3 regions of the Limosilactobacillus urinaemulieris genome follow, and region 1 is predicted to be linked to each of the others. Evidence: predicted binding sites of a transcription regulator. Region 1 holds the regulator's gene; each other region holds the start of a gene.

Region 1 (7,559 bases):
GTGGATCACTCAGTACTTCATGCGCTTCATTAATCTTCTTAAATTTTTCTTCAGCACCAGGTTCATGGTTAATATCCGGGTGGTATTTCGCTGCAAGTTTCCGGTAAGCCCGATTAATTTCTTTTTCAGAAGCATCCTTTTTTACACCTAGGATGTCGTAGTAACTTTCTTCTGCCATACGGATCCTCCATTTATATTGCTTGTTTAGTTATACCATACATGACAAACGAAAGTAAAAGCCAAAGTCCTTTTCTCCGGCCTTTGGCTTTTAACAATTGTTTATTAACGGCTGATAGAATTACTTCTTGTCATCTGGGGTAACGTCCTTAAAGTCACCATCAACGGTCTTGCCATCATCGGAACCAGAATTATTATTGTTTCCGTTAGTGCCATTATTACCGGCATTACCTGTTTGACCGCCTTGAGCACCTTGGGCTTGTTGGTAAAGCTTTACGCTAAGATCTTGGATCACCTTATTTAATGCGTCCTTCTTAGCCTTCATATCATCTAAGTTGCCGCTTTCCTTAGCCTTCTTCAAGTCGTCACGAGCACTTTCGGCCTTCTTAATATCTTCTTCAGGAACCTTACCCTTAACTTCCTTCAAAGTCTTATCTACTTGGAAGAGTTCTTGGTCAACTTCATTCTTCAAGTCAACCTCTTCCTTCTTCTTCTTATCAGCTGCTGCGTGTTCTTCAGCATCCTTCTTCATTCGTTCAATTTCTTCATCACTTAAGCCAGAGTTAGACTTAATAGTAATGTTTTGCTTCTTATGAGTTCCTTGATCCTCGGCAGAAACGTTAACGATCCCGTTCTTATCGATATCAAAGGTAACCTTAATTTGAGGAACACCACGAGGAGCAGCTGGAATGTCAGTAAGTTGGAAGTTACCTAAAGTCTTGTTGTCAGCTGCCATTGGTCGTTCACCTTGAAGAACATGAATATCAACAGCAGATTGGTTATCAGCTGCAGTAGAGAAGATTTGGCTCTTGGATGTTGGAATAGTAGTATTCCGGTCAATCAACTTGGTGAAGACACCACCCATGGTTTCAATACCAAGTGAAAGTGGCGTAACATCAAGTAAAACAACATCCTTAACATCACCAGTAAGGACACCACCCTGGATAGCAGCACCAAGGGCAACCGCCTCGTCTGGGTTAATAGAGTGGTTAGGTTCTTTACCAGTCAATTCCTTAACCATTTCTTGAACAGCTGGAATACGAGTAGAACCACCATTAAGGATTACTTCATCAATATCATCAAAGGTTAAGTCGGCATCCTTCAAAGCATTCATAACTGGTTGCTTAGTCCGTTCAACCAAATCATTAGTTAATTGGTTAAATTGTGCCCGACTTAATGTCTTTTCAAGGTGTAGTGGACCATTTTCACCAGCAGAAATAAATGGCAAACTGATTTGAGCTTCTTGAACACCTGATAAGTCCTTCTTTGCCTTTTCAGCAGCATCCTTCAACCGTTGAAGAGCCATCTTATCCTTAGAAAGGTCAACACCGTTTTCTTCCTTGAAACCGTCAATTAACCAATCCATGATCTTCTTATCGAAGTCATCCCCACCAAGGTGAGTATCACCATTAGTAGAAAGAACTTGGAAGACACCATCGCCCAATTCAAGGATGGAAACATCAAAGGTCCCACCACCAAGGTCATAAACAAGGATCTTTTCATCCTTGTCTTTCTTATCAAGACCATAAGCAAGTGATGAAGCGGTTGGTTCGTTAATGATCCGCTTAACATCTAATCCGGCAATCTTACCAGCATCCTTAGTGGCTTGACGCTGAGCATCATTAAAGTATGCAGGAACAGTAATAACTGCTTGGCTAACTGTATCACCAATGTAATCTTCAGCGTACTTCTTCAAGTATTGAAGAATCATTGCAGAAATTTCTTGTGGAGTATACTTCTTACCATCAACCTCAACGGTATATCCGGCTTCACCCATATGACTCTTAATTGATGAAATAGTATTAGGGTTAGTAATTGCTTGACGCTTTGCTACTTCACCAACTTGAGTTTCACCATTCTTAAATGAAACTACAGATGGAGTTGTCCGACTTCCTTCTGGATTTGTAATAATCTTTGGCTCGTTACCTTCCATAACGGCAACGGCGGAATTAGTAGTACCTAAATCAATACCAATAATTTTGTTACTTGCCATTGTTTATTCCCTCTCTTATTTTTATTGTGCAACTACAACCATTGCGGGACGAAGAACCCGATCCTTTAATTGATAGCCGGCCTGGAGTACCTTCACCACTGTTTCGGCCTTCTGATCACCTTCCACCGGTACTGTTTGCACTGCCTGGTGAAGGGTCGGATCAAACGGCTTACCGTCTGCATCAATCTCAGTAATTCCGTGGTCCTTTAATGCACTGATTAAGTGGTCATGAACCATCTGGATCCCCTTCTTTAGCTGCTGACCATTTTCGTCATGAACTTCAATCGTCAGTGCCCGTTTAAGGTTATCCAAAACAGGTAAAACGGACTTGGCTAAATCTTGACCATCATACTTTAGTAGTTGAGCACGCTCTTTCTTAAAGTGGGTAGTCATATTCTGAATTTCTGCTTCAGCCCGCAAATACTTATCGTCCTTCTCATCTAATTGCTGTTGTAAATCTTTAACTTGACTTTCTAATTTTGTCACTTGAGTCTGTAACTCTTTAACATCAAACTGGTCGTTTTTTTCAGAAGCAGCATTTTTACTTTGGTGCTTTGCTTCCTTACCTGTTTGCTTTGCAGCTTTGTCTTCTGCCAATCGACTCGCCTCCTATGAATCGTAGTAATGACGGTAAAAGTTTAAAAGTCGTTTTGCTAGCTCCTGACGGAATGCATTCACTAAACCAATCGTCCGTGAATAAGGCATTCTTGTTGGACCTAGTACCGCAATAATGCCCTTACCATATTGGTCAACATCATAAGTTGCCGTGATCAAACTATAATTATCTAAGGCCTTATCTTTAGAAATCTCAGAACCAATTTTAACGTTTACCCCATCATCAGAAACATTTGAATCTAATAGATGCGACAATTGATCGTTATGGTCAAGCAAACTATACAGTGTCTGTAAGTCAACCGAATCATGCTTTTCTGAGAAATCTAAGAGATTTAACCGGCCGCCAACAAAGAATTGCTCACGTGCTGCCCTTGACACGACACTATCAAACAGATCCAAAAAGCCATCTGCACTTTGCATATAGTGCATCACCCGAAGCGGAATATCATCATTCAGTCGTTTCATCACGTTAGCTAATGGCTGCCCCACTAGCTGGTCATTAATCATCCGAATAACGGCCTGAAGAGCATCTGTATCGTAATTTCGTGGTAACGTAAATGCCTGACTTTCGACATCACCGCTATCAGTGACTAAAATGGCGATTACCTTTCGATTACCTAACGGAACAACCCGAAAGCCGCTCAACCGGACATCGGCTTGTTCGGGCTTCAGTGTAAAGGCTGTATAGGAAGTAAGATCAGATAAAATATCAGCCGAGTGCGAAATGATCTCATCAATCTTTTGAAAACTTGTTCCTAGTGAATTTTGGATTACTACTAAATCATTGTCAGTAATAACCTCTGGATCAAGCAAATGGTCAACATAATAACGGTAACCCTTTTTAGAAGGTACCCGTCCTGAAGATGAGTGCTCTTTGGTAACAAAACCAACTTCTTCAAGAACCCCCATTTCATTTCGAACCGTAGCAGAGCTCACCTTAAAAGGCAACTGTTCTGCCAGGTGTTTTGACCCAACAGGTTGACCTGTTGCGGTATATTGACGTACAATCGCTTGCAGGATCTTGTTTTGACGCTGTGTTAGCATTTGTATCACTTCCCCTTTTAGCACTCTATAGGGTTAAGTGCTAAACACATGTATAATATAACAATCTGAATAGTAAAAGTCAAGAAACGTCAAATAAAATCTAGGAGTTTTTTAATGAAACATAAGAAGCAACGATTTATTCAGCCAAGTGGTCCCGAAGATGCTATGCGAATTATTCAGAAGCTCTTCAATAGTTACAGGAACGCCCCCTTAACAAGGGAGCTGCTTGACTATCATAATAATTTGATTAATCGGTTACAGACTGATATTCACGATGCCGTAATAAAAGCTAATAACGAGCATCTCAGTAAAGATCTTGATGAAATGATAGAGATCATGCGTCGCTGGGTTTCAATTCGCCTATCGAACCGCCCGTTCAACGCTAAAATGCGCCACTTCAAGTTAGTTACGGACGGCGGCACAAAGTTTAAGCGCCATATTCATAAAATTAATCAATCAACCAATCATCGGGCAAGTCGTCATTGATAAAGGAAAAAGACCGGAAAAGCAAAATGCTTCTCTGGCCTTTTCTATAATTAACGGTTTCTCAACTTCCAAACTCAATTGAAAGAATTAAATTAATAGTTGTTGTATGTCAGGAGTAATTTTTTGTAAATTCTGGCGGGCTAACTGTTCATCCTGCCTCATCTGGACAACAAGTTCGTCAGCACCACTAAATTTCATTTCACCACGTTGATAATAAAACCACCGAACCCTGACTTCTTCACCGTATACCAGCTGATCAAAGTCAAAAAGGTATATTTCAACAGTAAGACTATTTTGATCACCAAAAGTAATGTTATGACCGACACTTGCCATCCCACCATACCATTTTTGACCAATCTGCACTTGAACAGTGTATACGCCAATACCAGGAAGACGTTCACCTTCAGGAGTTTCAACGTTAATTGTAGGGAAGCCCAGTGTTCGTCCTCGTGCCAAACCATGAACAACGATTCCCGTTGTCGTGTAATAATAACCGAGCATCTGATTAGCCAGCTCAACATCCCCCCGATCGATAGCTTTACGAATAACCCGTGAACCAATCTTATGGTTGCCATTACCGGTAAACTTGGGAACCGTAATTACGTTAAATCGGTCGTTAGCATACTCCGGCAAACGCGCCATTGTTGCCACCGCAGCTTTACCGTAAGTATGATCAAAGCCCGCCACCACAATTTTGGCGTGAAATCCAATTAAATATTGATCAACGAATTCTTGTGGTGAGAGACTCGCAAATGAAGAAGTAAAGCTAACTAAATATACCAAATCAACCCCTAATTGTTTTAGAAGATTTAACTTTCGTGGCGTTGTTGACAGATATTTAAAACCACCAGGATATTGTTGATAAACGATTCCAGGCGCATGATCATAAGTTAATACCGCTAGCGGGAGGCCTTCCCGTTCAGCAACCCTTTTGGCAGTATTAATCACTTGTTGGTGACCACGATGAACACCATCGAAGAAGCCCATTGCGAGCACTACTGGACCAGCAGGCACTAACTCTTTCTGCAATGGGTGGTGGATCCTTATTACTTCCACTTGTTCTTCCTCCTTCACTTTACAGAGAACATCTTTGTTGGTTTATATCCTTGAGCAGTTAAGTGGTATAGTGCCTTAGTCGACCCATCATATTTCAGGACCACATCACTTGCCACCGTTTGTAGCTCATCTTTCTTAAGCCAACCCCCATGCTGAACAGAATGCCATTGTGCCGGAGTTAATTCTACTGCTGGATATTCTTTTAATGCATAATCAATTGGGTAAAGATGCCGGTTGATTGTTTGGTGAGCTACCGCATCTTGAATATCGTTCAGGCTCAACGTTTGATCAAGTGTAAAGCCGCCACTTTCAAGTCGGGTTAGCCATTTCATCGCACCAGGATAGCCAAGTGAGCGCGCTAAATCAACGACAAGTGTTCTAATATAAGTTCCCTTACTACACTTTACCTTAAAATAAACGTGTTGTTCTTGGTGTATTGGATCATATTCGTTCCGACACATTATAAAACTACTAATTATTGCCTTCCGTCGTGGGCGTTCCACAATTTCACCAGCACGAGCATATTCATAAAGACGTTTACCATTTACCTTGACGGCAGAGTACATTGGCGGAATTTGAATAATTTCTCCCGTCATTTTCTGCATTGCTGTCTTAATTAGTTCACTACTAATTGACGCTTCAACTGGCTTAGTTTCAATCACTTCGCCGTCAAAATCTTCAGTCGTTGTTGCTTTCCCAATTACTAGTTCTCCCTGATATTCTTTACCAGACTGCATCAAATATTCTACCACTTTAGTCGCATTACCGACACAAATTGGTAATACACCATCAACAGACGGATCCAACGTCCCTGAATGGCCAATTTTCTTAGTTTTTAGTATTCGCCGCAATCGACTAACACAATCAAAGCTTGTCATTCCACGTTCTTTATACAAGGGAATAATTCCATCCATATAATTCTCTCCATAAAAAAACGAACTAAGAGATAGCTCCCAGCTCGTTCATCCTTAATTACTTATCTTGTTCTTGCTGGTGAAGCTTATTGATCAGTTGATCAATCCGACTTCCGTAGGCAATTGACTTATCTCGTTCAAATTTAATTTCAGGTGTTTTGAAAATATTCAACCGTGCACCTAATTCACTCCGAATTAAACCAGTTGCCTTATCCAAACCAGCTTGAACTTTTTCCATATCAGAAGCTTTATCGGACAAGATACTGTAGTAAATTGTTGCTTGTTGAAGATCGCCAGTAACATCTACACCAGTAATGGTTACTCCTTGTACGCGAGGATCACGAACCCGCTTTAAGAGAATATCGTCAACTTCACGTTGAATTTCTTGAGCTAACCGATCAACACGATATTGCTTATTAGGCATTTTATTCACCTCGGTTTACTTAACTGGTACTTCCTTCATTTGGTAAGCTTCAATAACATCATTTTCCTTAATGTCATTGTAATTTTGAATTGTCAAACCACATTCAAAGCCAGCCTTAACTTCCTTAACATCATCCTTGAACCGTTTCAAACTACCAAGTTCACCGCTATAAACGACAATCCCGTCACGAACAAGCCGAACCTTGGAATCACGGGTAATCTTACCAGAAGTTACCATTCCCCCAGCAATTGTCCCAACCTTGGAAGCCTTGTAGATTTGCCGTACTTCAACTTGACCAATAGTTTCTTCTTTATAAACTGGTTCAAGCATCCCCTTCATTGCGTCTTCAACTTCTTCAATTGCGTTGTAGATCACCTGGTGGAGACGAATATCAATTTTATTTGAATCAGCTAATGACTTAGCAAGCGAAGTTGGCCGCACATTGAACCCAATAATAACGGCATTAGAAGCTTCAGCTAATGTTACATCGGATTCATTAATTGCGCCAACAGCTTGGTGAATTATATCAACCCGAACACCATCAACCTTAATCTTTTGAAGACTTTGACTAAGTGCTTCTACTGAACCTTGAACATCGGCCTTAATGATTAATGGGAGAGTCTTCATTTGCCCCTTCTTCATCGTATCAAATAAGTTATCCAATGTAACGTGAGAAGTCCGTTTCCGTTCCTCTTCTTGGGCTTGTTCTGCACGCTTCTCACCAGCAGCACGAGCAGTCTTTTCATCGTCAAAGACAACAAAGCGGTCCCCTGCTTCCGGAACAGAATTAAGTCCGGTAATCTCGACAGGAGTTGATGGGGTTGCTTCCTTAATCCGCCGACCATTTTCG
Region 2 (7,559 bases), on a different contig from region 1:
AGCCAGGTAAGTATAAATCAATTAGTGGAATTAAAAACATCGAGAAGGTAATTAATATCGATCAATCGCCAATCGGTCGAACACCACGGAGTAATCCTGCTACATATACCGGGGTCTTTGATGATATTCGCGAACTCTTTGCCCAAACAAATCAGGCAAAGATGCGCGGCTATAACAAAGGACGCTTTAGTTTTAACGTAAAAGGTGGTCGTTGTGAGGCTTGCCATGGTGACGGGATTATTAAAATTGAAATGAATTTCTTGCCGGATGTTTACGTTCCGTGTGAAGTTTGTCATGGAACGCGTTATAATTCGGAAACACTTGAAGTTGAGTATAAGGGAAAGAATATTTCACAGGTTCTGAACATGACCGTTTCTGAAGCATTGAAATTCTTTAGCGCAATTCCAAAAATTAAGCGAAAGCTGCAAACGATTGAAGATGTTGGCTTAGGTTACGTAACTCTTGGTCAACCAGCTACTACGCTATCAGGTGGTGAAGCTCAGAGAATGAAGCTTGCTGCCGAACTTCATCGTCAATCGCGAGGAAAAAGCTTTTATATTTTGGATGAACCGACAACCGGGTTACATATGGATGATATTAAACGCTTGTTGGCGGTCTTGCAGCGATTAGTAGATGCTGGGAATACTGTCCTAGTGATTGAGCATGATCTTGATGTTGTTAAGTCAGCTGATTGGCTTATTGATCTCGGTCCTGAGGGAGGAGAAGCAGGTGGCTATATTGTTGCTACCGGGACTCCTGAAGAGGTTGCAAAGGTTAAGGAAAGTTATACCGGACAATATCTGAAGAAGATGTTAGAACGAGATAAAGCGCTTGAAGAAAAAAACAACATTAAAAATTCTAAATAACCTAAGGAAGCTGGCATCAGTGGTGCCCATTATTAACGCATAACAATTTCTTGGGAAATCCACAAGAAGGTTTCAGAGTTCGAGATTGTCGAGCTTTGAAACCTTTTCTGTAGGTTTTAATCATTAACTAGCGCTTTGTAAAAAATGATAAGCCCAACCCTAGTTTTAGTTATTAAAAGACACACCCGGATTGTTGTGATACAATAATTAGGTATAAGTGTAGAAAAGAGGGGGAGAACATGGTAGAAAAGATGCGAGTGGTAATTATTACCGGAATGAGCGGTGCTGGGAAAACCGTTGCTGTTCATAGTCTTGAAGACTTAGGCTACTTCGTGTTCGATAATATGCTGCCTAACTTGGCAGAAAAATTTGTCGATGTGATGGAGAAAGCGAGTCAATTTAATAAGGTTGCTATGGTGATGGATTCTCGTTCCCAGAGATTTTATGATCAAGTACTGCCAAGTATTCGCCAATTAAAAAAACGTGAGGATCTTGATGTTAGTTTACTTTTTCTCGACGCTGCCGATGATAAATTAATTTCTCGTTATAAAGAAACGCGTCGTTCACACCCGCTATCGCCTCATGGTCGGTTGTTGGATGGCGTAACGGCTGAGCGAAAATTGCTGAACAATCTTAAGAGTGAGGCAGATATTCGGATTGATACTACTTCTTTGACGCCACGAAACCTCAAACTAAGACTCAATAAGATTTTTGGTCATGGCGAGGGGAGCAATTTCTATATTGAAGTAATGTCATTCGGCTTCAAGTATGGATTGCCGTTAGACGCTGATATTGTACTTGACGTTCGTTTTCTCCCCAACCCCTTTTACGTCCCGGAGCTTAAACATTTAACAGGAAATGATGCTGCTGTTCAGGAATATGTGATGAAAAGCCCGTTAGCAAAGGAATTTTATGCACATTTAAAGTCACTATTAGAAACGGCAATGCCAGGCTATATTCATGAGGGGAAAAGTAGTCTAACAATTGCAATTGGCTGTACTGGAGGACAACACCGTTCCGTTACCATTGCAAATAAGATTGCAACTGATTTAAAAACTGATGGTTATCAAGTTAATATTCACCATCGGGACGTTGATAAGGCAAAATAAAAAAGAAGAGGAAGGATTATATGTTTCATAAGCCAAAGATTGTTGTGATCGGGGGCGGAACTGGTCTTCCAGTTATCCTTCGCGGGTTGCGCGATCAAAATGCTGATATTACAGCGGTGGTTACCGTCGCTGATGATGGTGGTTCGTCGGGGATCCTTCGAGATTATATTAATGTGGTCCCGCCTGGCGATATTCGAAATGTTCTGGTGGCGCTCTCTGAGTTACCAAAATTACAGAAGGAGATCTTCCAGTACCGTTTCAAAACGACTGACCAATTTTTGGCAGGTCACGCTATTGGTAACCTTATTATTTCCGCGCTTTCGGAAATGCAGGGTGATATTTTTGATGCAGTCCAGGAGCTTTCAGAGATGATGGAGATCCGGGGTCATGTTTTTCCTGTTTCTGATGAACCATTAACGCTGAATGCTGAATTTATGAATGGCTCAATTCTTAGTGGTGAGTCAGAAATTACTAAGGCTCATAAGCAGATTAAACGTGTCTGGGTAACGCCATCAAATGACGATGATGGTCACAAAGCCAAAGCAGTGCCTGAGGTTATTAAGGCAATTGAAAACGCGGATCAAATTGTTTTAGGGCCCGGTAGCCTGTTTACAAGTATTCTGCCAAATTTGATGATTCACGATGTTGCCGAAGCTGTATGCAAAAGCAAGGCAGAAGTAGTCTATATTTGCAACATTATGACACAAAAAGGAGAAACCGATCACTTTACTGACGCCGATCATGTTCGGGTGCTTAACCGTCATCTTGGTGAAAACTTTATTGATACTGTATTAGTTAATATTCAGCCAGTTCCTGATAATTATATTGACTTTAAGGAATGGAATGAAATTTCCCAGCCTGTAGGACATGATTTTCAGGGACTCCGGGAGCAGGGGTGTCGAGTTATTAGTTCCAACTTTTTACAGTTAAAGGATAATGGAGCATTTCATGACCGAGATAAGGTTGTTAATGAGTTAATGAATCGCCTCCATGAAGTTCATGATTAGGAGGTGACTGGCATTGTCCTATGCTAGCGAAGTAAAAAAAGAGCTAACAGCAATTAAGGTCCACCGTGATAATGCTAAAGCAGAGCTAATGGCCTTAATCAGGATGAATGGATCAATCGGGATCAGTAATCATCACCTAGTATTGAATATTCAGACTGAAAATCCCGCCATTGCTCGGCGAATTTATTCATTATTAAAAGACTTTTATCACGTCGAAAGCGAGATTGTTGTCCGGCGGAAGATGAAACTAAAGAAAAATAACCAGTACATTGTTCGTTTGCGTTATTCTGCAGAACGTGTTTTGGATGATTTACAGATCTTACAAGGGATGCAGATCAAAGAACAGGTTCCTGTCGAATTGTTAAAGGATGAGTGGATGGTTCGTTCATATTTACGTGGTGCATTTTTAGCTGGTGGTTCTGTCAATAACCCTGAAACTTCCCGTTATCATCTGGAAATCTATTCTCTCTATGAAGAACATAATGAAATGATTGCCCGAATGATGAATAAGTTTGGCTTAAATGCTCAAACAACTGCTCGACGAAGTGGGTATATTGTTTACCTTAAGGAAGCAGAGAAAATTGCTAATTTTATGTCGCTAATTGGTGCGACTAATTCGATGTTACAATTTGAAAATATTCGAATAGTTCGCGACATGCGTAATTCGGTTAACCGTCTCGTTAACTGTGAGAATGCAAATATGAACAAGATCGCTAATGCTTCAACTAAGCAAATTGAAAATATTAAGCTCATTGAAGCAAGCGTCGGCTTAGAAAGCTTGCCAGATAAGCTACGCGAGATTGCTGAAACGCGACTTGCTCACCAGGAAGTCAGTTTAAAAGAATTAGGCGAACTAGTTCCCGGTGGCCCAATTTCGAAGTCTGGTGTTAATCATCGCTTGCGAAAGTTGAATGCATATGCGGATGAGCTGCGAAACCGAGCACTAGCCAAATAAGTAAGTTTAAACGAAAATAAGCTGAAGGAAATTTTCCTTCAGCTTATTTTCTGATCATTAGTTACTTCAACTTTGAATTATTTTCCATAATTCCGTCAAGCAAACCATAATCAACAGCCTCTTGAGCAGTTAAGTAGTGATCACGTTCGGTATCACGGTTAATCTTTTCGATTGGCTGTCCTGAATTCTTGGCCAGAATTTCGTTAATCATCTTTCGTGTCTTCAAAATTTCAGTAGCAGCAATTTCAATTTCGGTTTGTTGACCTTGAGCACCACCAGATGGTTGGTGAATCAAAACTTGTGAGTGTGGCAAACCAAAACGCTTACCCTTAGCACCTGAGGATACTAGGACACTGGCCATGGAAGCAGCCATCCCGATAACAATAGTTTGAACATCAGACTTGATGAAGTTCATGGTATCGTAAATTGCCATTCCAGATGTAACCACACCACCTGGAGAATTAATGTAAAGGTAAATGTCTTTTGTTGAATCTTGCGCATCTAGGAAAAGAAGTTGCGCAACGATTGAATTAGCCATATCGTCTTCAATTGGACCAGACAACATAATGATCCGATCCTTTAGAAGCCGTGAATAAATGTCATAAGCACGTTCACCACGAGATGATTGCTCAATGACAGTAGGAACTAAATTCATAGTCGATTAGCCTCCCTTATTTTTAGCACTTGTTAGCATCAATTGCTAACTTATGTGAATACTATACTCGTTTGGTCAAAAAAGGTCAAATAATTTGTCACGAAAAATAAAAATGAGACCGGGAGTTTAACGGTCTCATTATTTTATTATGGTCAATTCGTGGTGTTTATACGGCTAAGCATCATTAATGATAGGGGGAGAGGAAATAATGAGCCGCATAGTTGGTATTAATTTAGTGAAGATCCTTAGCAATCAAACTAAGTTCAGTTGCAGCTGATTCCTTATCAAGGGTTGTCCAGTCGGTATTGTTAAATTTAACGAATGCTTTGAATGTATCTTTAGTCATAATAAATTACCTCGTTTTCATATATTGGGCATTTTAATTGGCCCTTCTTTGTTTACGACTATATAGTACCTCCTATTGGTATACTTTGCAAGTCCTTTTATCTATTAATTTTTCTAAAGATATTTTAAAATTGGTCTAGTTTAATTTTTTGAAATTTTTTTACTCTAGGAAATGTTGCTATGATAATCCTGACAAGAGATAGCATTTTATGAAGGGTTGCTTTTTAAATCCATGCCCGGTATAATTGGAACGTTAATTAATTTACGTTTAATATATAAGGAGGCATTTGCTATGCGTAAAGCACACCCATACGGCGTTCAAGGTCGTCGGCCAATTGCTCCTAAGTACAAGCGAGCATTAAAGGAAAAGAAGATTGAAGCTATTCGTAAGTGGGCTAAGGAAAAGCCAGCTGAAGAAAAGTAATTTAATATTGTAATGGTTGACTGAATCTATTTTAGTCAACTTTTTTATTTACTTTATTTAATAATAGGGATCAACCGGAAGTTAACTTTCTTAGAGGAAAGACTGACTGGTATAGGACGATAAATGTTGATGAAATCATTAAACATATAGTAAGAAGCCGAGAAAAAACAAGACGTTTTTTCTCGGCTTCTTACTATTACCAGTAATTTTCGAAACTACTGAGTCTAATTGCGGGAATCCAAATAGGCTCACTTCGTTTCGTAAACCGAGCCTTCGAGTCTAACGCAGCGGTGCAAGCCTATTCGGCTACGAACGACTCTGACGAGTTTATCATCACTCGTCGTTCTAGGTTAGCCCATCAGGCTCTTAAATGGGTTAATTCCCAGTTTCCCTCTATATTAAATATTACTAAAAAAGGAGACTAACAAATTTTGTTAGTCTCCTTATAAAAAATGCGCCCCCCGAGAGTCGAACTCGGATCTCGAGAACCGGAATCTCACGTGCGATCCATTACACTAAGGGCGCGTCAACAAATATTATATTATCTTACTTTAAGCATAATTGCAACAATAAATTTCTATTTTAATAATGATAACGTTTTCACAAGAAAAATAAAACTTTTCAGGCTAATTGGATAGACAAGTTAGTGAAATGTGAGTATTATTAATACCGTAAGGTTGTAATTGCTAAATCATGATCTGGCATAGATGCCTAATATTACTTAGATGTGATTGGTATCGTATGAATGTGATTGAATTAGCAAAGACACTAATTATGTTTTTCCTAAAGGAGGAAATTGCAGTATGACTGTAAAGATTGGTATTAATGGTTTCGGCCGTATTGGTCGTTTGGCATTCCGTCGTATTCACGAACTCAACACTGATGATATTGAAGTTGTTGCTATCAACGACTTGACTTCACCAGAAATGTTGGCTTACTTACTTAAGTACGACTCAACCCAAGGTCGTTTTGATGGCGAAGTTTCATCAACTGACAAGGGTATCGTTGTTGATGGTAAGGAATACCCTGTATACGCAGAACGTGACGCACGTAACATTCCTTGGGTAAAGAACGACGGTGTTGACTTTGTTCTTGAATGTACTGGTTTCTACACTTCTGCAGAAAAGTCACAAGCTCACTTGGATGCCGGCGCAAAGCGTGTTCTTATTTCTGCACCTGCTGGTAACATTCCAACTGTTGTTCCTGGTGTTAACTTGGATACTTTAAAGGCTGATGACAAGATTGTTTCAGCTGGTTCATGCACAACTAGTTGTCTTGCACCAATGGCTTACTGGTTGAACAAGAACTTCGGTATCAAGGTTGGTACTATGACTACTGTTCACGCTTACACTGGTAGCCAAGCTGTTCTTGACCAACCACGTGGTAAGAAGTTCCGTAACAACCGTGCTGCTGCTGTTAACACTATTCCTCACTCAAGTGGTGCTGCTAAGGCTATCGGTCTTGTTATTCCTGAATTGAACGGTAAGCTTTCAGGTCACGCACAACGTGTTGCTGTTCCTGATGGTTCATTAACTGAACTTGTTACTATCATGAACAAGAAGGTTTCTGTTGATGATGTTAACAACGCTATGAAGGAAGCTGCCAAGGATAACCCAGCATTCGGTTACACTGATGACCCAATCGTTTCAACTGATATTATTGGTTCTACTTTTGGTTCTGTATTTGACCCATCACAAACCGAAATCATGGAAGGCGAAGATGGTACTCAATTAGTTAAGACTGTTGCATGGTACGACAACGAAAATGGTTTCACTTGCAACATGATCCGGACTTTGCTTCACTTTGCAAACCTTTAATCCGGAATGCTGAAATATTAGCGGCATAAAAAGGTGGGAGGAGGAGACTCCAACCACCCTTTTTCTTAACAAAGAAGGAGGAAACATAATTTATGGCAAAATTAACTGTTGAAGATTTACCTTTAAGTGGTAAAAAAGTTTTAATGCGGGTTGACTTTAATGTCCCGATTAGTGACGACGGTACTAAGGTTGAAGATGACAACCGGATTGTTGCCGCTTTACCAACTATTAAGTATGTTATCGAACATGGTGGTAAGGCTATTCTGTTCTCACACCTTGGTCGAATTAAGAAGGAAGAAGATAAGCCTGCTAAGTCTTTGAAGGCTGTTGCTGAACGTCTTTCTGAATTACTCGACAAGCCTGTTAAGTTTGTTCCAGTTA
Region 3 (7,559 bases), on a different contig from region 1:
GATTTGTTCTTGGAATTGGCGACCCCGTTCAAGACTATTAGTAATAATGGTTTCGGAGTGGTGAGTACTGTGATTGTTGATGTGATTAATAGCTTTATCAAGGTCATCAACTACTTTGACTGCCATGATGAGATCGTTGTATTCGGTGTCCCAGTCTTCGGTGGTTGCTGGTGCAATTTCTGGAACAATTTCACAGGCAGTTTGGTCACCGCGTAATTGAACACCATGATCGATTAAAGCACGGGCAACAGTTGGTAAGTATTGCTTAGCGACGTCTTTGTGAATTAGTAGTTTTTCGGCAGCGTTGCAGACGGAAGGACGCTGTACTTTTGCGTTGACGGTAATCGCGGTAGCCATCTTGAGATCAGCATCCTTATCAATGTAAATATGACAGTTACCGGCTCCAGTTTCAATTACTGGAACAGTGGCGGTCTTTACTACTCGTTGGATCAACCCACGACCACCTCGCGGAATCAGAACGTCAATGTAGTTTGTTAAATTCATCATTTCCTGGGCGCTTTCATGACTCGGATCGGCAACCATTTGAACGGCATCAGCGGGAAGGTTATCTTGAACCAATGCTTCCCGGAGAGTCTTAGCAATTGCCAGATTAGTTTGTAAGGCTTCTTTACCGCCACGAAGAATGACGGCATTACCGCTCTTAAAGGTTAAGCCAGTTGCATCGGCAGTAACGTTTGGTCGAGCTTCAAAAATAATTCCGATGACACCAAGCGGAACTCGTCGTTGAATGATTTGAAGACCATCATCACTGATCCATCCCCGATCAATTTGTGCAGTCGGATCAGGAAGCTGGGCGATAGAACGAAGACCATTTGCCATATCAGTGATCCGTTGCTCGTTAAGCATTAAACGATCAACGAACTTCTTTGGCATTTCACTAGCATTTGCTAGATCCTGTTTATTAGCTTCAAGAATAGTAGCTTGGTTGGCAATTAAAGCATTAGCCATTGATTGGAGTCCATGATTCTTAGTAGTAGTATCGAGAAGTGCTAATTTATGTGCGGCAGTTTTGGCTTGTTGACCAATTTGATTAAGTGATGTCATGATATGATCCTCCTTGGTTGAGTTTTTTCTACTGTTATATGGTTAAGCTCTGCTCAGTCTGGGCTTCCTCAAGATGACGTTCTAGGCGACTGAGTTGAAACGTGTTTGCCGCGACCGCCACCTCCGTCTAACTATCCCGTCCTTGATTGTCAAACAATCATCGTCCGGGATTTCTTAGTACTCGGTGGCTAATTCGTCGCGGCTCACACTCTAGCCGAAATGTGTTCGCCAGGAACTTGCTAGAGCTAACGTTCTACTGCGGCTTAGTCGAAATGCGTTCAGCCTAAGCTTCCTTGAGCTAACGTTCTAGGCTGCATAGCCGAAACGTGCTTCGCCTGAGTTTCCTAGAGCTAGCAACCTCCTTCCTAGGCGCAAGCCGCCTTCGTCAGGAGAAATTGCTAGCCTTCCGGAAACTCTTTGAGACGAAGGCACTCTATTTTCCGAACCTCGTTCCTATTTCTTTGCTACCGTCGAGGATTTGGAAGATAATTTTGGGATCGCGGCCGTTGCAAAGAACCATGTGTTGGTTAGCTTGCATAATAGTAGCAGCGGCACGGAGTTTAGTAACCATCCCGCCAGTTCCAAATTGGGTACTGCTACCACTTGCGGCTTGTTCTAATTCCGGGGTCATTTCGCTAACGTGACGAATGGGGTGTGCATCGGTAAATTTATGCGGATCACGATCGTAGAAAGCGTCAATATCAGAAAGAACGATTAGCAGATCGGCCTTAATTTTAGTAGCAACCTGAGCAGAGAGTTCGTCGTTATCACTGAAAGTGGTGTGGTGATCCAGCTCATCAACTGAAACTGGATCGTTTTCATTGATAATTGGTACGACTGCATCACCGAGAAGGGTCTCAATTGTATTTAGAATATGTTGTCGGCTAACCGGATAATCAAGAACATCGCGGGTTAATAGTATTTGTCCGACCTTAGTCTGGTAGTCCAAGAAGCGTTGGGAATAGATCCGCATTAACTCGGTTTGACCAATTGCGGCCAGGGCCTGTTGCTGGGCGATTTCAGCTGGGCGTTTTGTCAAGCCGAGACTGGCAAGGCCAACACCAATCGCACCGGAAGAAACTAAAACCATTTCGTAACCCTGATGATTTAAAGTTGCGAGGGTATACGCAAGACGGTCAATTGTCCGTAAATTAACCTGACCATTGGGGTAGATTAAACTACTTGTCCCGACCTTAACGACAATGCGTTGATGTTGCTTTCCCATATTAACCATCCCTTCTAAACAAAAAGCATGCCTATGTCGAGGCACCAGTTACGGCGTTACCATCCTCGTTCAAAGACATGCTTTACTCTTTTTCAAAAATATTATTTACGTGTTGGATTAGAAATGATTAGGATTCGGAATTATGTAAGTGGCTCTCAGCCGGTGACCACCATTCTCTGGAACTTCCTACTTAGATCATTTGATTGCAGTTTACTTTCTTCTTGGCTAAAAGTCAACTATTTTCTTGATCGAACTTCTCTAATTCTTCAGCTGCATTAGTCCACTCTAACTCGACTTCTTCAGATTGCTCATTTAACTTATTCAGTTGTTTTTGTAAATCCGCAAGTTGTCCAATGTCAGTAGCAATTTCTGGTTGACTCATCTGTTCTTGAATTGCTTGTGACTGTTCCTCAAGGGAAGCCATTTGGTTTTCTAACTTGTCAACTTGGCGCTGAAGCTTTCGCCGAGCACGCTGGGTTTCCTTACTTTGTTGGTAAGATTGTTGAGCACTGGATTTCTTTGGTTTAGCTGCAGAGTTAACTTGTTGGCTATCCTGGTTCGTAGATGAAGCTAATTCCTTATTAACGGCTTCAAGGTAGTCATCATAGTCACCTTCATAATGCTTAATTCCGGTAGCACTCATGTCAAGAACATCCGTAGCAACCTGGTTAATAAAGTACCGGTCGTGGGAAATAAACAGGACCGTTCCAGAAAATTCGTTGATTGCATTTTCAAGGACTTCACGACTATCAATATCTAAGTGGTTTGTTGGTTCATCAAGAATTAAGAAGTTAATTGGTTTAAAAGAAAGTTTAGTTAATTCTAGCCGGGCCTTTTCTCCACCGGAAAGGTCATGAACCAGTTTATAAACATCATCACCAACAAAGAGAAAACTACCAAGGAGAGAGCGAATATCCTTTTCGGGAATGTTTGGATGATCGTCCCAAACTTCATTTAAAACTGATTTTTCGGGATGAAGTTGCTGCTGTTCCTGATCGTAGTAACCAATTTGTAAGTTAGCGCCTAGTTTAATTGAACCGCTAACCAGTGGAATCCGATCCAAAATTGACTTTAACAGGGTTGATTTACCAATTCCGTTAGGTCCAATGATTCCAACTCGTTGGGGCTTGCGAACGGAAAACGACAGTGGCCCGGCAAGCTTTTGATCATTATAACCAACAACTGCGTGATCAACGTCCAGGACTTCATTACCGCTATCCTTATCACTGTGAAAATGAAAGTGGATTGACCGATCGTCAGTCTCGGGACGATCCAGCCGTTCCATTTTTTCTAATTGTTTCCGGCGCGCTTGAGCACGTTTTGTGGTTGATGCCCGAACAATGTTGCGATTGACAAAGTCTTCAAGCTTCGCAATCTTCTTTTGTTGCTGTTCATAGTGCTTCCATTCAGCGGTAAGCCATTCCTGCTTGTGTTGCATAAATTGGGTGTAATTACCGGTATAATGCCGCAATGTATGGTTATCGAGATCATAAATATCGGAAACAACTCGGTCAAGGAAGTACCGGTCGTGAGAAACAACAAGGAGTGCGCCTTGGTAGCTTTTTAGATAATCTTCTAACCATGCAAGGACGTTCATATCTAAGTGGTTTGTTGGTTCATCTAGGATCAAAAGGTCAGGAGACTGCAGAAGGATCTTAGCAAGAGCCAGCTTTGTCTTTTGTCCCCCAGATAAGGAATTAATCGCGGTTTGGTAATCAGCCTCTTCAAATCCAAATCCTTTTAAGATTCCCCGCATTCGCGACTCGTACTCAAAACCACCCTGTTTCTTGAAAGCGGATTGGAGTTGGGAATATTTTTCCGTAGTTAGTTGAAATTCTTTCGTTGTTGGATCGAGTGAAGCTAATTGGTCTTCCAACTGGTGAATTTGCTTTTCCATTTTATGGAGGGGAGCAAACACTAGGTCAAGCTCAGCCCAGATACTATTTTGGCTGTCCAATCCTTGATCCTGGGCTAGGTAACCGATAGTCAGGTTCTTGCTCTTAGAAATTGTCCCTTCATCAGGACTAGTGATTCCGGCAATCATTTTTAATAGGGTCGTTTTTCCGGCACCATTACGACCGACAAGGGCAGTTCGTCCATGTTCTTGAATTTGGAGATTGATGTCATGAAAGAGGACATCCGCGCCAAAGCGACGCATTACATTATTGGCTTGCAAAAGAATCATTTTGTTTACCTCGTTCTTCAAAAGATGTACTTTTCCATTATACGCTGGTTGACCTTGATTTCACAAAGTTTAACCTACAAATTACGTTAACGATTAAGCAAATGAAAAATTTTTTAAAAATAATTTTGTTTGAGTGTTCACAATAGGAGAGTTTGTTGCTAGAATAATAAGAGAATTGGATTTCACAAACTAGCAAAATTGAGTAAAGATTTTAAGCTCACTAATGTTGAATAACATAAAAATCGTAGGAGGAATAATAAAGAATGGTTACCAAGAAAATTCCTAAGGCAACGGCAAAACGTTTACCAATTTATTACCGTTACCTTAGTGTACTATTGAGTGCAAATAAGCGACGAGTTTCATCGACGGAGCTTTCAGAAGCGGTTCAGGTTGATTCCGCAACCATCCGTCGTGACTTTTCTTATTTTGGTGAATTGGGAAAGCGGGGCTATGGTTATGATGTTGAGAGCCTGTTGAACTTCTTCAAGGGAATCCTAAATCAGGATACCCTTACTAACGTGGCCCTTGTTGGTGTCGGCTCATTAGGAAGTGCGCTCCTTAACTATAATTTCCATCAAGATACTAACTTGCGGATTAGTGCAGCGTTCGATACTAAGCCGGAATTAGCAAATACTGTAAAGAGCGGGATCCCAATTTACCCAGCAAGTGAGATGCAAAAGCAAATTAAGGAACAGCAGATCGATGCCGTGATTTTAACTGTTCCAAGCTCAACTTCTCAAAAGGTTGCGGATCAATTAGTTAGCGTTGGGGTAAAAGGGATTTTGAACTTTACGCCAGTTCGTCTCTCGGTTCCAAAGAATGTTCAAGTGCAAAATATTGACTTAACTAATGAACTCCAAACGTTAATCTACTTCATCAAGAATTATGCTGAAAATAATCATGATGAGAAAACAATCTAAATTATAGAATCGTCGGTAGTTACGCTAGATGTAATTACCGACGACTTTTTAGTTAGCATCGTCTGAAGAGCATATTGGTTGCAATCAACTCTAAAAATGGTATAGTAGAAAATGTAATTAGCACTTGGTACATGAGAGTGCTAATTTGAGTATGGAATTTATCAAAATGGAGGGATTAACGTGTTAAAACCATTAGGAGATCGCGTTCTTCTTAAAGCAGAAACAGAAGAAGAAAAGACTGTTGGTGGCATTGTTCTTGCTTCTAACGTTAAGGAAAAGCCTACTACAGGAAAGGTAATTGCTGTTGGTGCTGGACGGACTTTAGATAATGGAGAAAAGTTAGCACCAGTTGTTAAGGAAGGCGATCGCGTCCTCTTTGATAAGTATGCCGGAAATGAAGTTGAATACGACGGCGAAAAGTACCTCGTTGTTCATGAAAAGGACCTTGTTGCTATTGTTGAATAAGTAGCTAGGGTTTAGTTGATGACAGCATTAATATTAATATGAGGTGAATAAAAAAATGGCAAAAGAAATTAAGTTTTCTGAAGATGCACGGAGCTCAATGCTTCGCGGTGTTGATAAATTAGCTGACACAGTTAAGACCACTATGGGACCAAAGGGACGGAACGTTGTCCTTGAACAAAGCTATGGCACACCAACCATTACTAATGATGGTGTTACAATCGCTAAGAGCATCGAATTAGAAAATCATTTTGAAAACATGGGTGCTAAGCTTGTTTCTGAAGTAGCTTCCAAGACCAATGACATTGCTGGTGACGGTACTACCACTGCTACTGTTTTGACCCAAGCAATTGTTAATGCCGGAATGAAGAACGTTACTTCTGGTGCTAACCCAGTTGGTATTCGTCGGGGAATTGACAAGGCTACTGAAGCTGCTGTTGAAGCATTAAAGAAGATGTCCCATGACGTTAAGACCAAGGACGACATTGCACAAATCGCTTCAATTTCAGCTGCTAACCCAGAAGTTGGTAAGTTGATTGCCGATGCAATGGAAAAGGTTGGTAACGATGGTGTTATCACTATTGAAGATTCTCGTGGTGTTGAAACCAGCGTTGACGTTGTTGAAGGGATGAGCTTCGATCGCGGTTACATGTCACAATACATGGTTACCGACAATGATAAGATGGAAGCTGATTTGGATAACCCATACATTTTGATTACTGACAAGAAGATTAGCAATATTCAAGACATTTTGCCACTTCTCCAATCAGTTGTTCAAGAAGGTCGTTCACTCTTAATTATCGCTGATGACATTACTGGTGAAGCACTGCCAACCCTTGTTTTGAACAAGATTCGGGGAACCTTTAACGTTGTTGCTGTTAAGGCTCCAGGATTTGGTGACCGGCGGAAGGCTCAATTGCAAGATATCGCTGTTTTGACTGGTGGTACTGTTATTTCTGATGACTTAGGAATGAGCTTGAAGGATGCTACCGTTGATCAACTTGGTCAAGCTAACAAGGTAACCGTTACTAAGGACAGTACTACTATTGTTGATGGTAAGGGCTCCAAGGAAGCAATCACTGAACGGGTTGACCAAATTAAGCAAGCAATTAGTAAGTCAACTTCTGACTTTGACAAGGAAAAGCTTCAAGAACGTCTTGCAAAGCTTTCTGGCGGTGTTGCTGTTGTTAAGGTTGGTGCTGCAACTGAAACCGAATTGAAGGAAAAGAAGTACCGGATTGAAGATGCCTTGAATGCTACCCGGGCTGCTGTTCAAGAAGGTTTCGTTCCTGGTGGTGGTACTGCCTTAGTAAACGTTCTTCCAGCATTAGATGACATTAAGGCTACTGGCGATGAAGCTACTGGTGTTAACATCGTTAAGGATGCTTTGGAAGCACCAGTTCGTCAAATTGCTGAAAACGCCGGTGTTGAAGGCTCAGTAATTGTTAACCAATTGAAGAGCGAAAAGCCAGGAATCGGTTACAACGCTGCTGATGGCAAGTTTGAAGATATGGTTGAAGCCGGAATTGTTGACCCAACTAAGGTTACACGTTCTGCACTTCAAAACGCTGCATCAGTATCCGCATTATTGTTGACTACTGAAGCAGTTGTTGCTGACAAGCCAGACCCAAATGATAACCAAACTCCAGCTCCTCAACCAGGTGCTGGAATGGGTGGAATGATGTAATTCCGCTAATCACAG

Evidence for each region. Region 1 encodes HrcA, which represses chaperone genes, less so after heat shock. Its sites were predicted from a motif close to TTAGCACTCNNNNNNNNNGAGTGCTAA; they were not measured.
Region 2: the regulator HrcA is predicted to act here: its motif matches at 4,615-4,641, upstream of clpP (ATP-dependent Clp endopeptidase proteolytic subunit ClpP).
Region 3: the regulator HrcA is predicted to act here: its motif matches at 5,513-5,539, upstream of groES (co-chaperone GroES).

What each region holds. Positions count from the first base shown of each region.
Region 1 covers NZ_CAKOBX010000011.1:39,385-46,943, forward strand. Annotated here, with positions in the region: gene dnaJ (molecular chaperone DnaJ) at 1-178, opposite strand, end outside; gene dnaK (molecular chaperone DnaK) at 299-2,170, opposite strand; gene grpE (nucleotide exchange factor GrpE) at 2,192-2,767, opposite strand; gene hrcA (heat-inducible transcriptional repressor HrcA) at 2,780-3,829, opposite strand; gene MR181_RS08095 (hypothetical protein) at 3,944-4,315, shown strand; gene ribF (riboflavin biosynthesis protein RibF) at 4,403-5,371, opposite strand; gene truB (tRNA pseudouridine(55) synthase TruB) at 5,386-6,285, opposite strand; gene rbfA (30S ribosome-binding factor RbfA) at 6,344-6,709, opposite strand; gene infB (translation initiation factor IF-2) at 6,725-7,559, opposite strand, start outside.
Region 2 covers NZ_CAKOBX010000001.1:178,547-186,105, reverse strand. Annotated here, with positions in the region: gene uvrA (excinuclease ABC subunit UvrA) at 1-866, shown strand, start outside; gene rapZ (RNase adapter RapZ) at 1,106-1,975, shown strand; gene MR181_RS00885 (gluconeogenesis factor YvcK family protein) at 1,996-2,982, shown strand; gene whiA (DNA-binding protein WhiA) at 2,996-3,937, shown strand; gene clpP (ATP-dependent Clp endopeptidase proteolytic subunit ClpP) at 3,999-4,592, opposite strand; gene MR181_RS08730 (hypothetical protein) at 5,230-5,361, shown strand; gene gap (type I glyceraldehyde-3-phosphate dehydrogenase) at 6,165-7,178, shown strand; gene MR181_RS00865 (phosphoglycerate kinase) at 7,271-7,559, shown strand, end outside.
Region 3 covers NZ_CAKOBX010000001.1:227,241-234,799, reverse strand. Annotated here, with positions in the region: gene MR181_RS01050 (glutamate-5-semialdehyde dehydrogenase) at 1-1,065, opposite strand, end outside; gene proB (glutamate 5-kinase) at 1,499-2,299, opposite strand; gene MR181_RS01040 (ABC-F family ATP-binding cassette domain-containing protein) at 2,523-4,475, opposite strand; gene MR181_RS01035 (redox-sensing transcriptional repressor Rex) at 4,739-5,395, shown strand; gene groES (co-chaperone GroES) at 5,576-5,860, shown strand; gene groL (chaperonin GroEL) at 5,916-7,544, shown strand.